Regions from separate parts of the Xylanibacillus composti genome, predicted to be linked through region 3. Evidence: riboswitches for the same ligand, from Rfam matches in the RefSeq annotation. Region 3 holds a riboswitch; each other region holds the start of a gene.
The links. A riboswitch is a leader RNA that binds a small molecule or an ion and turns the genes downstream of it on or off. The one in region 3 is predicted to bind cyclic di-GMP.
Positions count from the first base shown of each region.

Region 1: it holds a riboswitch for cyclic di-GMP, as region 3 does, so the genes downstream of both, XYCOK13_RS21120 (methyl-accepting chemotaxis protein) here and XYCOK13_RS00065 (transglutaminase-like domain-containing protein) in region 3, are expected to answer to the same signal.
Region 2: it holds a riboswitch for cyclic di-GMP, as region 3 does, so the genes downstream of both, XYCOK13_RS19470 (HD-GYP domain-containing protein) here and XYCOK13_RS00065 (transglutaminase-like domain-containing protein) in region 3, are expected to answer to the same signal.
Region 4: it holds a riboswitch for cyclic di-GMP, as region 3 does, so the genes downstream of both, XYCOK13_RS00840 (methyl-accepting chemotaxis protein) here and XYCOK13_RS00065 (transglutaminase-like domain-containing protein) in region 3, are expected to answer to the same signal.

Region 1 covers NZ_BOVK01000089.1:8,705-12,289, forward strand. The annotation lists gene XYCOK13_RS21110 (S-layer homology domain-containing protein) at 1-1,208, opposite strand, end outside; gene XYCOK13_RS21115 (hypothetical protein) at 1,665-1,805, opposite strand; cyclic di-GMP riboswitch class I at 1,949-2,041, shown strand; gene XYCOK13_RS21120 (methyl-accepting chemotaxis protein) at 2,118-3,585, shown strand, end outside.
Region 2 covers NZ_BOVK01000070.1:10,225-13,809, forward strand. The annotation lists partial or broken gene XYCOK13_RS19460 (helix-turn-helix transcriptional regulator) at 1-24, shown strand, start outside; gene XYCOK13_RS19465 (GyrI-like domain-containing protein) at 74-433, shown strand; gene XYCOK13_RS19470 (HD-GYP domain-containing protein) at 541-1,536, opposite strand; cyclic di-GMP riboswitch class I at 1,644-1,750, opposite strand; gene htpG (molecular chaperone HtpG) at 2,476-3,585, shown strand, end outside.
Region 3 covers NZ_BOVK01000001.1:20,897-24,481, forward strand. The annotation lists gene XYCOK13_RS00060 (collagen binding domain-containing protein) at 1-1,093, opposite strand, end outside; gene XYCOK13_RS00065 (transglutaminase-like domain-containing protein) at 1,392-2,195, opposite strand; cyclic di-GMP riboswitch class I at 2,210-2,296, opposite strand; gene XYCOK13_RS00070 (class D sortase) at 2,328-2,984, opposite strand; cyclic di-GMP riboswitch class I at 3,041-3,126, opposite strand; gene XYCOK13_RS00075 (FAD-dependent oxidoreductase) at 3,189-3,585, opposite strand, start outside.
Region 4 covers NZ_BOVK01000003.1:15,818-19,402, reverse strand. The annotation lists gene XYCOK13_RS00840 (methyl-accepting chemotaxis protein) at 63-1,784, opposite strand; cyclic di-GMP riboswitch class I at 1,862-1,946, opposite strand; gene XYCOK13_RS00835 (hypothetical protein) at 2,171-2,635, shown strand; gene XYCOK13_RS00830 (carbohydrate ABC transporter permease) at 2,757-3,585, opposite strand, start outside.

The DNA of each region.
Region 1 (3,585 bases), on a different contig from region 3:
TCGCTGGACCCTGTTCGTTCGACCCAAGCCGCGTACAATTGCCCGTCATAAGTGCCGAATTGGGGATAGCTTGCGGTCGAGCCGCTGGCAACATTCAGCCCCATATTCCGGTCCGCCAGCGCCCAAGTAGTCCCATCGTAGGCTTTCACCCGCAGCACCCCCCCTGCAATCCACCCTGCATACAGGCGATCATTGTGGACGATTAATCGGGGATGATCCGTCACTTCGGTATTGATATTCAAGCCGGAACTCACATCCTTCCAGCCGTCCCCATCATAGGCGTGCACGCGAATACGATTGGTGCTGGCTTCTTTCCAAATCACATGCAACTGATCGTTGAATACAGCCGCATGCGGAGTCAACGCATGCGAGGACGGGTTCTCCGTCCGTCCGCCCTCGTCAACAGATACCCAATTAGTGTTGCCCTCATATCTGCTGACTCGTACTTTGCTTACCCCTGACCCCATCTCCCGCCATACCGCGTGCAAGCTTCCTTGAAACTCAATCAGCGTTGGATTCAGGCCTGCATTTGAACTCAATCCTCCGTTAGGCGTGACGAGATTCCACTGCGGCGAATCGGCATCACCACTATATTTCTTCACATGAATATTGTTCGCTTCATACCAGATGGCATAGAGCTCATCATTATACACCATCAAATCGGGATCATTGGCTGTGTTCGTACTTACATTAAGCGTACCGCCGTCCACCGTCGTCCAATGTTCGCCGTCATATTGCCTAACCCTCGCTTGATAGTTAATCATCGTGTAGTTTTCATACCAGGAGGCGAAGAGCTTGCCGTCGTAAACTTCCAGAGATGGGAATACCGCTGAATTATTAGGCGACCCAGCTTCTGCATTGACGCAGCCAACCATGACACAGCCATCATCCCCTCCTTGGACAGATTCCCAATTGGTACCGTTATAACGCATCACGTGCATTTCCCTATAATTTCCATCATACAACTCTGACCAGATTAGATATAAATACCCGTTGTATTCGATAAGATCAGGTCGCACCATACTCCCCTGGCTCGTAGTTATGCCCTCTTCACCACTCACGTTGCTCCAGCCGCTAGCCGCATGCGCGGTATCCGCGATTACCAGTTGGGTCAAAAAAAGCACGCTGGCCAGCATGCCGATCAGTGCCCTTCTCCCCATTGCGGCCTTGTGTACCATTCTCCAATTAGCTCCATCATATTCCGCCAAATTAGTCATCCTCCATCTGTGTGGATTTGTCGAAGAATGTCGAAGTAGGTTGCAATCTATTATATATGCCTACGATCAACAAACGATCAACAAACGATCACTAAAGCGAAATGGCGAACGCCCGAGAAACATGCGCGGGCGCAGTTCTCGGGTCGAAGGGGGTCAGTTGGCATCTTTCGTGACCACTTATGCCCCCGCCACTGCCGATCGACCTTGCTGATGAGAGCGCCGCCGCTGACTTTATGTAACCTTAACGGACATAGATGACCGTCAGAGGGCGTATTGGCCTTTTTTTGAAATGCAACGGACACGAATGACCATTAGCGATGCACTAACCAGCAAAACCGGGTTTTTTGGGCCTCTAATGGACATATGCGGCCGCTAGAAAATCGAAGGAACGTTTTTTTCGCTCTAATGGACATATGCGGCCGCTACAGATTCAAACGACTGGTCCGGTCAACCTTTCTGCTCTTTCTGCTCTTTCTGCTCACCGCCGTTACTTTTTTCAAGCTCGGCTCTTGCCGCTATTCCAGCATATTGAGCAGGAACGTAGCAACGAGTATTCGCATATTGGGCTGGAAGCAACAAGGACTTCATGGCGCCCTCTCCTCCGCCAATCGCAACACCAGCGTGTGGAATCTTGTCGAAATTTGTATTGTAAAATAACTCGATTTCGTTTACACTAATGACAAAATTCGGATTGATCCATACAGCCAGGTTCTACGTAAAAACTCCATATTCTTCGATCAAGGCAAAGCTACGGAAACGTAGTGACGCAAAGCTACAGGGGCTACCGCAGCGTCATCATGCTGCCATGCCAGCCAGCTGCCGTTTGCTCAGGAAGTACACGCCAGTAGACGGGGTGTATTTTTTGTTTGAAAAAAGGTTATGACCAAGGGGGATGCATCCATGCTGTCCAAGTTCAATCATCTAAGAATCGGCACCAAGTTGTTCGGAGTACTTCTGCTGGCTACAGTCGCTCTTGTGGTTAGCAACGGCTTTCTCATGCAGTCGCTCAAGTCAACAGCGGAGGAATTGGAACAGGAATTGTACGACGAGCTTTACTATGCGACGCATTACTTATTGAATGCAGACCGCGACTTTTACCAGGCGGAACAAGCGTTCATGAGCATTCAGGCCAATGAGTCGGCTACTTCTGAACAACTGGCAGTCTGGACGTCAGACTTCCATGAAAACATCGTTCAAGTTACGGAGCGGATGAATCAGGCCAGGGACATCCTGACCGTGGTCGATGGGTTGCAGCCTGACCAGGTGCTCGCGCACTATGAGGATTTCTTCCGGCAATTCACCCATTGGCAGCAGGATGTCGAACAGTTCATCACCCATCAAACGGATGTGCCGGCGTCAGAACTGGAGCGCTTGAGGCACGAATTTAATCAGACTCGCCATGTGATCGATGTGCTGCAGCAGGATCTGGAGCACACCGCTGTCGCCAAGGTCCAAGCTCTGATCGAAGCGAATCAAAGACAGATGCTTCTGTCATGGGGGTTAATCACCTTATGCATCCTCATCGTCTTTATGCTGGGGTTCCTGCTTATCCGCCACATCACCAAGCCCGTAGCCAGACTTGTTCACCAGATGCAAGAAATTGCGGACGGCAGCTTGCAGCTGCATCTGGATGCTAAGGATACCCAGCGTCAGGATGAGGTTGGGCAGCTTGCAAGATCCAGCCATGCCATGGTGGCGTTCTTGCTCGACATCATGCAAAAGTTGAAGCAAATCTCAAGCCAGGTCGATCAGCAAAGCGCCGTCTTGACGCAAGCGGCCAGCGAAGTGCGCACCGGCTCGGAGCAAGTGTCTGCTACGATGCAGCAGTTGTCAGCAGGCGCGGAAGAACAGGCAAGCACCTCCGGGGACATCTCCAGCTTGATTGACCAGTTGAATAAGCAGATCGTGCTGTCCAACGAGGACGGCAGGGTGCTGGAAGCGCATGCGAAGAATGTGCATCAGGCTTCCGATCAAGGGAAGCAGGAGATGGCACGCTCGGTCGAGCTGTTTGAAGAAGTGGCCGCCTTAGTTGCAGATTCCACGGACAAGGTCAATCACTTGGAGCTGCGCATCGATGATATTTCCAAGCTGAGTGAGGTCATAAAGGGAATCGCGGAGCAAACCAATTTGCTGGCCTTAAACGCGGCGATTGAATCTGCCAGAGCCGGAGAAGCGGGCAAAGGATTCGCGGTAGTCGCCGCAGAGGTCAGAAAGCTCTCCGTGCAGGTGAATGCTTCCGTCGGAGAGATCGCGGAGATTATCCAGGGCATTCAGGCAGAGACGCGGAACATGGCGCATTCGATGGCGCAAGGACACGACAGAGTAGCAAGCGGCCAGCAGCAAATCCACATCTGCCGTGACCACTTCA
Region 2 (3,585 bases), on a different contig from region 3:
ATCTTGTCCGCCCTGCAAGGATTGAACAAGTGCGCAAGGAAGTGGGAGCCAGGCTGCGCAGGATATCGGCCTGTTGTGGGCGAGGTTTTGGAAAGAAGGGGTTTATGCAGGAATTACGCCAAAAGCGAATCGCAAGGTGATCGGGCTGTACTCCGATTATGAAGGAGATTGCAGGCATCCATATCGGTTTACCGCCGGCTGTGAGGTCGGCGGGCAAGGGGAATGGGCGGCCGATGTTGCCTCTGTCACGATTCCGGGTGGCAAGTATGCGAAATTCGCAGTGCGCGGGGATGTCCAGCAGGCGATAGGCGAATTTTGGAGCAAGCTGTGGGACATGCCGCTGGAGCGGGCGTATCGCTGCGACTTCGAGGAATATCAGGAGCGTCCGGAAGGCTCGGATGACCAAGAGGTTCATATTTATATCTCCATCTAACAGCAAAGGAGCTGTACCGATACAAGCGAAAGGCATTCGCCCCGGAACAGCTCCTTTGCTGTTAACATGCATGTAGGCTGGTTGCAGCTTGACAGGATGATGCTGCATTAGAAGTTCGATGCTTCTGCTGGCTTTACGCCTTGGATCATTACGGTTGGATGGTCGGACAGATCTATCTCTGTCTTGCTGCCCAGTTCGCGGACAACGGGACGCTGCATATGGTTGGTGATTTTCACCACCAGCGCTTCCTTCCCCGACTGCAGCTTGACCATGGTTCCCGGCGGATATGCCGGAACGGCACGTACGAAATCATTAATCACTCCATGCGTATAGGCGAGCCCGCTCATGGCCATGATCGCTTCCATGGCTTCGTGCGGAAGCAATTCCTCTGAGGACACAGCGCGGTCGTACAGCTTGCACATGCTCCCGATTTGAGCATACTCATGGAAGGCGCTGCCTTTGATTCCTCTTGGCGCTCCGCTGCCATCCAGACGCTCATTATATTGGAAGGCGATATGCGAGGAGACAAGGCTTAATTCGCGCACATTCCGCAGCACCTGAAAGCCGGCTTCCGGCACCTTGTCCGCATCAGCGGTCACAGCCTCGCCAATACTGTGCAGCAGACAGCCTACAGCCAAATCCCGCAGCATGAGGTCGTTGTATCCGCGCTTGTTGCCAACCTGCAAAGCCAAGAGCGCGACGTTGACAGCATGCGCATACGGCGCGAGATCCATGGAAATGGTGGATGTCGGAATGGGAACCAGCACGGGACGGAGCTGTGTCTCGCGGATCAGCTTGCCTGCCGCGCTCAGGATGTCCCGCATTTGGATCGGTTTGCGGGCACGTACGGCGGCGTGGGCGTCCCGGATATTCTCCGCAATGTCGAGCCAAGTGGGCATATCTATCATTTCTTCAAGCGTGATGCCTTTGGAGATCGCATCCTCTATGACAAGGACGCGAATGCCCATATGCTTCAACCGAATCTGAAACTTGGGGTGTATGGTTTGGTTCGCTGCAATGAGGATGCGGCGTTGTGAATCATAGACGGGCATGGCCAGGATCATGCTTTTTTCATCATATTGATCGATCGGAATAATTCTCATGGTGTCCCTCCGTGTCTGCTGGTTTCTAGGATGGTCATCCGACTTATACGCAGAATAAAAAAAAGACACCCTTCAAGAGCGTCTTGCGATTCAATCCCAAGGATCTTCAAGGTAACCCAACCGTCATCATGCCGCACGCGAATCAGCACATGCTGGGCACCTAAGACTTGTGGCTTTGCGTCCCTGCCTTTCGACAGGTTTGCCATTTTCTCCTAGACCTATTTACTTGTACCCATTATAGCACGACGATAGACCTGGTGGAAGGACTAAATTCCTAGTCTCTTCCGATGATGTGAATCTTCTAACCTATATAAGAAGGTCTGCATGCGGCGACAGACCCTAGGCAACATCCGGCGTGCCGCGAGCCTGAACGAGAGTCTGCCTAATCCGGAGACGAACAAGCCATGATCCAATCTAGAATCAGATGTTGAACGCATCCCTTATCGCCCCGTCCTAAACTTGTGGCAGAACCAAGCCAGAGCCACACAGAGGCTCCAGCTAACGGAACTCACAGCCGCTAATGGACCTTTTTTGCAGCACATTTCATTCTTACGGAAGCTACAGCCCTTATGTACGCGTACCCCTGGGTTTTGTGCACATATTTCGTGCAATAAGCTCTCTCAGTTCCGTTAAAAGTAAAATCACCTGAAAATCAGTGAAATAGTGCTTCTGACTTCCGTTAGAGCTCTAGCTGCCATACTGGAACCGTGGAGAGACATACTTTTAGCATTCACTTCCACACGCTCACAGCCCTTTTGCTGCACCCCGTCCCCGTTCCTCACCGCACAAATGCCTGCTTCTATTGACAGTGTTTTTTTCAGTATGGTATATAATAGAAAGGAATATTTAGCACTCTCGTTGCTTGAGTGCTAACGCAATTGTCGCGTAACGACCAGAATGCCAGCACGCCCATTGTACGAATCGAAAGGAGACGAAATAATGGCGAAGAAGCAGTTCAAGGCGGAATCCAAGCGCTTGTTGGAGATGATGATCAATTCGATCTACACACAGAAGGAAATTTTCCTGAGGGAATTGATCTCCAATGCAAGCGATGCCATCGACAAAATTTATTACAAGGCGCTGACCGACGAACAGCTTGTATTTGACAAGGAGCAGTACTTCATTAAGATTACACCGGACAAATCGTCCCGCACGCTGACGATCTCCGATACCGGCATCGGCATGACGAAGGAAGAGCTGGAGAACAATCTCGGCGTCATTGCGAAGAGCGGCTCGCTTGCGTTCAAGCAGGAGAATGAAGCGAAGGACGGACATAATATAATCGGCCAGTTCGGCGTTGGCTTCTATTCCGCGTTCATGGTGGCGGATGTTGTTACGGTCAGGAGCAAGGCGCTCGGCAGCGAGGAAGCGTTCCAGTGGGAGTCCAAGGGAGCGGACGGCTATACGGTGAAGGCTTGCGAGAAGGAAACGGTCGGCACGGACATTATTCTGAAGATCAAGGAAAATACCGAGGACGAGCAGTACGACGAGTTTCTGGACCAGTACCGATTGAAGGCAATCATCAAGAAGTATTCTGATTTCATCCGCTATCCGATCAAGATGGACATCACCGGCAAGCGACCGAAGGAAGGCGAGGACAACGAGTTCGAGGATTACACCGAAGAGCAGGTTGTCAACAGCATGATCCCGATCTGGCGGAAAAATAAAAGCGAACTGACCGACGAGGACTACGAGAATTTCTACAACGAGAAGCATTACGGCTTCGACAAGCCGCTGGCGCATATTCATGTGAGCGCGGACGGCGCAGCGGTCTATCAGGCGATCCTGTTCATTCCGGAGAATACGCCGTTCGATTATTATACGAAGGAATATGAAAAAGGCCTGGAGCTTTATTCCAACGGCGTGCTGATCATGAACAAGTGCGCGGACTTGCTGCCGGACTACTTCAGCTTCGTGAAGGGCATGGTCGATTCGGAAGATCTATCGCTTAATATATCGCGCGAGATGCTGCAGCATGACCGCCAGCTGAAGCTCATTGCCAAGAACATCAAGAACAAGATCAAGGGACAGCTGCAAAGCATGCTGAAG
Region 3 (3,585 bases):
CATCCAGACTCACTTCGTCATAGTTGTACTCGATTTCCCAAGTGATCGTTTGGGTTGCCCTTTCGTAGCTGGTAGAACGCTTGTCTAGGCGGACACCCCGATCTATGGTAACCTCTGCAGTGTCAGTTACCCCCTCGATATCGCCAAGATGCGTGAAGGTTGCCTCGTTCTTGAAGGACGTCTTCTCTAAATCCACAATATCGGTTGAATAAGCGATCCGATATGCCTTATTCGTATCGCCCAGCTCTACGATCAGCTCGCCGCCTGCATCTGTCACGCTATATAAGGCAGGATCCACTGCGGGCAGTACCGGTTCAACATCGCCGTTCAGCTTCACATTAAGCTCATAGACTTCAATCGAATCCAAATCCAAAGTAAGCCCTTCGGGAATCTTGTCCGTCAGCACTGCCCCGTAAACAGACTCAGTAACCTTATTGACATCAACGGTCCAGTCGATGCTTTTGGCGTTGAAGGAGCCGTTCCTCGGAATTCCATTCTTAGTTATTGGACTTTTGATGTCCGGCTTAAATCGGATTGTGAACGCAAGGAATTGCTTCTCCTTCACCTCGAATTCAATCCTTTGGGTGATTTCATTCTTGAACGATTCCTTGTTGAAGCCTGCCTCAAACCAGAGTGAGCCCTGTATATCGCTAAGTTTTTCGATCTGTTCGTTGAACGTCATCACAGCTTTATTCGTTCTGTGGTCAACTGTAAATGTGCCTACAGGACCTCTCACCGAATTCAGCGGAAATGACAGGCTGCCTGAAAACAGCTCGAACTGCTCTGGCAATTGAAAGGTGAAGGTCGCGCCATCCGAATAGCCGTGACCATTAGGCAGCGCCCAATCGTAATCCAGCCTGACAGTAGCATTTTGTTCCCAATCTACATCCAACTCTGCTTCACCGGGATCCCCATATACGGCGTACGTTACTGATTGATTACGATCCGTAATCGTCACTTTCAGATTGGATAGTATGTTTTCTGAAATTTCAGTCGCCGCTGCGTATACCGGGCCCAATCCTGCTCCTGCCCATGTTTGTATGGCGAATACCAGAGCAAGGACAAATGCGCTCGTCTTTTTCCACCAATGCAAGTCTTGCAATCCCTCCGTTCGAAATCTTTTGAAAAAAAATGTACTAACTTGAGCATGGACTACGCCCTAATGGATACATGGTTTCCCCTCCTTTGACAATTCGAAGTGCTCCTTCCGAATCCACCCAATCCTGGTGGATAACATTATTGTGCAAGGTCAATCTCAACAATTTCTATACATGTCCCCAAAAAAAAAAAGGAACTGAATCAAGCCAACGTCGGCTTGGAACAGTTCCTTCTTGAAGGAAAAGGGTTATGCCTGCACCCTCATTATAGATTTCTTGACCTAACAGCTTAAATCAGTATGCTCTCTCGGAAGTGTACAAATCGGAATTCTGGTACATCGACGACTGGACTTGCTTGCCGATAAACGCAGCGTCATACGTCGTATCGATTGTCCTCCATTCATCTTTTTCTTTCAGATAAACCTCATTCCAAGCGTGATATTCCGAAATATCGCTTCTATGGCCCATAACCAGCTTGGTCGGAATATCTACGCTTCTCAACATGGCAGCAAATATTGCGGCATAGTCGTAACAAATACCTGACTTTGACTCATAAGTTTGCTCCACAGACGGAATATAGCCGCTTTTTACACTTTTGGCCTTCTCATAATCGTAGGTAATATTGCTCACTACATATTGATAAATAGCTTTGATTTTCTCCTCATCCGTCTCCAGCTTCTCCGTCAGTGCCGCAGCTTTCTCGATCACGTCCATCGATTCATCCCATTGGATGTTTTGAATCGACTGCTGATACACTTCCTCAGGAGTCTGCGCTTTATATGTAACCTGCTGACCCTTAAGCAGCCTATATTTGTTTCCCGTCACTTGCTCCAGCAGCATGATGGAATAGTTCCCATCGCCCATCTGCAGCGGAAAAATATTGTATGACCCGGCATCATACGTGTACTGCTGCTCCCCCTTGCTAATACGAATCTTGATTTTGGCCAGATCCGCTGTCGGCGGCAAATTTACCTGTACAACGCCTCCTGCATCCTCTTCAAACAGGATGACCGGTGCGGGCTCTGCTGCCAATACGCTAGTTGGTGCCAACAATGCACAAATCAATACGCCATACAATACCCATTTCCATGTCTTCATCTTCTTACTCTCCTTTCGGAAACTGGCTGCCATCTTACATTTGTAAGGAAGGCCCTATAGCTTTGCGTCTCTAATTTTCATTAGATTTGCCTTTATCGTATTGAGAGTTGCAGTGTTTCATTATGCGAAGGATTAGGTTTCTATCAAAATCCCCTTCACGATTAATCGATGTGTTCCTGTGTCAATGGGGTGACAGGTAACGAGTGTAATTTCCTGCTTGGTCCCTTCCGGTTCCAATACCCATACTTCGTGCGGTTCCACATACAGTTTTTCCGTGACTTCATAGCGAAAAACCTGATTGCCTGTATCGACTTCAATGGCATCGCCTTCAGCCAGCTCGTCCAAGCGATTAAAGTTGCGGCCATAAGCATGGTTGCGATGACCGGCAATGGCATAATTGCCAACTTCCCCCGGCTTCCCTGTGTCAGCGATGCTGGCTGCTGTTGTTTTCAGGTTCTGCTCTGTTGCGCCTGTCAAGATAGGCAGCTCTAGATCAATCTTGTCGATATAAAGCATTCCCTCCATATCCAAGCCCAGTTGCACGGCCTTGCGCTCAGGATACGGCGCATCGTTGGATTCGCCTTCTTCCAGAAGGTCTTCCGCATAGTCAGCAGCCGGATGCTGCTCCGCTTCCGATTGAACCGGAAGTTGGACCGTGGCAAACGCTTCCTGCCAGCGGTTGACAAGCTGCTGCTGCTGCCTGTCGTAATACCACGCAGACAAGTGGGGATAGGCTAACAGCAAGATGCCTGCAGCAACCAGCACTCCGGATAAAATCTTCGTTCTCATACTCACCTTCCCAGCCCAGCAACTGAAATGCAATAAAAAAGAAAAAAGCAGTGCATTTCGGCAACTGGCTGCCATCTTACATCGTAAGGAAGGCCCTGTAGCTTTGCGTCGCTGCCTTTCGACAGGTTTGCGGTATCGATGAACTAGCTTATATAAACGTAGCATACCAAACTATTTGACTATTGGCAATGCTTGCATGAATAATTATCCGCGAATTTTGATTTTATAGTCCCTTTTTAAATATTCGTGTATCCGTTCAAAGTCAGTAGCCGAAAGAGATCGAAGAGGCTTGTCCCGTTCCCTGCCGAGAATAATGCCAATAGTTTGGCCCGCAAGTGCAGTATTCGGCATAATGCGGACACTGCCGTAAGCTTGTGCGGTAGCTCCAACATTTTTGCCTGCAGTCAGCACATTGTCATATTCTTTCAAGAGAAAGGAGCGAAGCGGAATGCCGTAACGATCTGGCTTGCCTAACGTGATTCCGTACGGACTGGACTTTGTTCCTTGCAGGTCCACCGGATAGCCGCCGATGCTCACGTTGTCCCAATGCATCCTCCCGCTCATCACATCTTTGTAGTTGATAACGTAGTCCGTTTCGAAG
Region 4 (3,585 bases), on a different contig from region 3:
AAGGCTGTCCTGCCATGTCATCACTTGACCGGCGGGACAGCCTTGTTCATGCTCCTGCGAATTTATAGTTTGAACTTGCTGACCATCTGGTTCAATTCCTCTGCAAGCACAGCCAAATGCTCTGCATTGCTTGTAATTTCCTCCATCGAACTGTTCTGCTGCTGGGCCGAGGCAGAGGTCTGTTCGACGCCGGCCGCGCCCTCCTCCGATACGGAGGCAATTTCCTGGCTCGTCGTTCCGATTTTCTCGCCATGCCTGCTGATCGCTTTGAGTCCCATCGACACGCTGCCTATGCGCTCGACCATCTGATTGACGGCTTCCGTAATGCTGTCGAACGTTTCCTTGGTCGCGTTCATGGATTGCGTGCCTTCCTCTACCTCCTGGTATCCGCCCTGCAGCGACTCAACCATCACTTGAGTGTCCTTCTGAATGCCCGCGATAATGCCGGTCACTTCGTTAACAGAACGCTCAACCTGCTCGGACAGCTTCTTCACCTCAGACGCGACTACCGCGAAACCTCTGCCGTGTTCGCCTGCGCGGGCCGCCTCGATCGAAGCGTTGAGCGCTAGCAGGTTTGTCTGCGAAGCAATTTCCTGAATTACCTGCACCAGATTGGAAATATTGCCCGCGCTTTGTTCCAGATTCCGCATCTTGCCGAGCGCATCCTGGACAATGCCATTGATCGCCGTCATCTGCTTGGCCGTCTGTTCCATCTGAACCGTGCCATTCGTCGACTGGGCCAGAACGTTCGCCGATGCGTCATTCAGCGCGTCGCCATCCTGATTGGCCACAGCTACCTGCTCGTTCAATGTTTCAACCAGCTCGGCAATTTCGGTAGCGGAACGAGCCTGTATTTCAGTCCCGGAAGCGAGTTCCTGCATCGTAGTTGCGATTTGCTCGCTGCCTGCCTTGACCTCTCTCGCCATTTGCGTCAATTCCTCGCTCTGGCTGGAAACTGTCTGAGAGATGGATGAGATGCCCCTGACCATCTCGCGCAGGCTGCTGCTCATATAATTAATCGTCTTCGCCAATTGCCCGATCTCGTCCCGGCTTTCATAGCTGATATTCTTCACAGCAAGATTGCCGTTCGCGATTTCGCCGCCAATCTCTATGACTTCCTTAATATTGCGACTGATCAAGCGACTTACAAAATATGTAATGAACAAACTTAGAATCAAGGAAACGATAACGGCACCGATCAGCATATAGAGTGAAAACGCTGCCTGGGCATTGGCGTCCTCTACCGCCGCAATCTGCTCCGCCGAGACAATTTCGATAAGCTCTCCCAAAATGCTGACCGTTTCTGCGCGAAGCGACGCGGTCTCTCCCCGCAGCAGCTCTACTTCTATCATATTGCCGGCATTCAGTGCAGGCACCAGCTTCTCCAGAAACAGCTCGTTATACTTGCTGTCGCTTTCGATAACGCGTTCGAAAATTTCCAGAAACTCCGCCGATTCATCCAGACCAGCCCGAATCTCTTGCTCCAGCTGATTGAATCTCGCACTGCGCTCCTGAAACTCGGAAATCGGAACCGCGCTCCAAGTTTGAATGAAATCGGCAATCCGAATATCCTTGGCCCGGAACAGCGAACCCATTTCGCTCATCTTCAACGCTCGTTCTCCTGTTCTTTCCACCTCATTGATTTCTCTGCCGACATTGTTCAGCAGTATAGCAACCATCACAGTTGAGGCCACGAACAAGACGATCGTGATAGCGAGAGGAATGCCATACTTCTGGCTCAACGACATGTTTTTGAATCTGAACTTGCTTAACCATCCACCCATCCTTTTCATCTCTCCAGTCTTCTCCAAAGTTGTCCAATAGCGCAAAAAAACCGCCCGAATGCGGGCAGTCCTCTTGATCGTGCAGCTGGCTGGCTTTCCTTTAAGGAAGAAGCCCCTATAGCTTTGCGTCCTATTCTTTCGAATAGTTTGCCCTTGTCGCTATCGCTACTAGCATTATAGCAACTCTCATGACGATATTCTACAGGAAGCGACAATTATTACTAACTTCTTCCCCTGTAGAATTGTACAATCCTCCTCTTAATCAGGAATTGCTGCTAATATGCCATTCGGCGGCTCCCGATTGTTGCTAGAACGATAGGCAATATTTGTCTGGCCATGCTACTATACGAGTGAGGGGAATTCAATGAATGAAGGAGGGAATTGATATGAGCAAGAAATTTCGCGTAAGCGCTGTCATGATGCTGATTGTCGTTGCCCTATCGTTATCGCTTGGCGGCTCTGCCGCCCCTGCAACGTACGTGCATGGGATTTTCTCCGAGCGGGCCCTGTATGTGGTCGATGGTTTGACCGGAGATCAGTATCCGGTCAGAGGCAACGCTATTGCCAGTTGGACCGAGCATCCGCTTCAGTCTGGCAATCAAGCATTTTTCAATGCCATAGTCCACAACGCTGCCGGCGACCGTTACGAATTTAGGCTCGTGTCGCTGGGGAACACAACAAACGACTCGATCTACGGGAAATTTGATATTTACAAGAACTACAATCTCGTAGCGCAGGTGACAGGAACCGCCTACGGACTTTCCCTGCCGGTCGGCAACTACTACAAGTTCTATGACTCGCAGCAAAATTGGCATGTTTCCGGCTACATCACAGATCGCCTAGACTATTAATCGTACCGCGGCAGGGCTTCCCCTCAGCCCTGCCGTTCAGCCAACTGCGCGGCAGCGAAATCACAAAAAAAAAGCCATCCTCAAGCTACAATAACTTAAGGACAGCTTTCGTTGACGCCATCTAGCCTTTCACCGAGCCGGCCGCAATGCCTTCTACGATTCGATCACTCATAATGAGAAAGGCGAGCAGAATGGGCAGGATGCTGATCATCAGGGTTGCGCCGATCGCCCCCCAGTCTGTCGAATATTGTCCGACAAAGTTCTGCACCCCTACCGTCAATGTCTTCAGCGTATCCGAGCTGATAAACGTATTGACGAACACAAACTCATTCCAATTGTAAATCATGTTGATAATGGCCGCCGTAACCATCACCGAGGAGGTCATAGGCAATATAATGCGAATGAACATGCGATTGACCGAACAGCCGTCTACAATTGCGGCTTCCTCGATTTCCCGCGGCAAGGCGTAATAAAAGCCTAGCAATATCATAATCGTAATTGGCAGGTTGAACGCTGTGTAGGAAAGTATGATGCTCCATAGATTATCGATCAGCCCAAGAGCCTGAAACAAGATGAACAGCGGGATTAGGGTGGAATGCAGCGGAATCATCAGCCCTACCATGAACAAGCCAAGAACAAGCGGCTGCAGCTTCCAGCGCATGCGCGTGAGCGCAAAGGTCGCGAAGCTCGCCAGCAAAATGGTGAGGACGACAGACACGAGCGTTACGACGATGCTGTTCACAAAATACACATCGATATTCCCCGAAGTCCATACCTTCACATAGTTATTCCAGCGGATTTCCTCTGGCAGCGCCAGTGGCGGCAAATTGAAAATTTCCTGATTGTTCTTTAAGGAAAATAAGAGCAGCCATACGAGCGGGAACAGCTGCATAACGGCTGCAATTGTCAGCAAGAAATACAGGATCAGCTTCCCCGCGATGCCCTTCTTC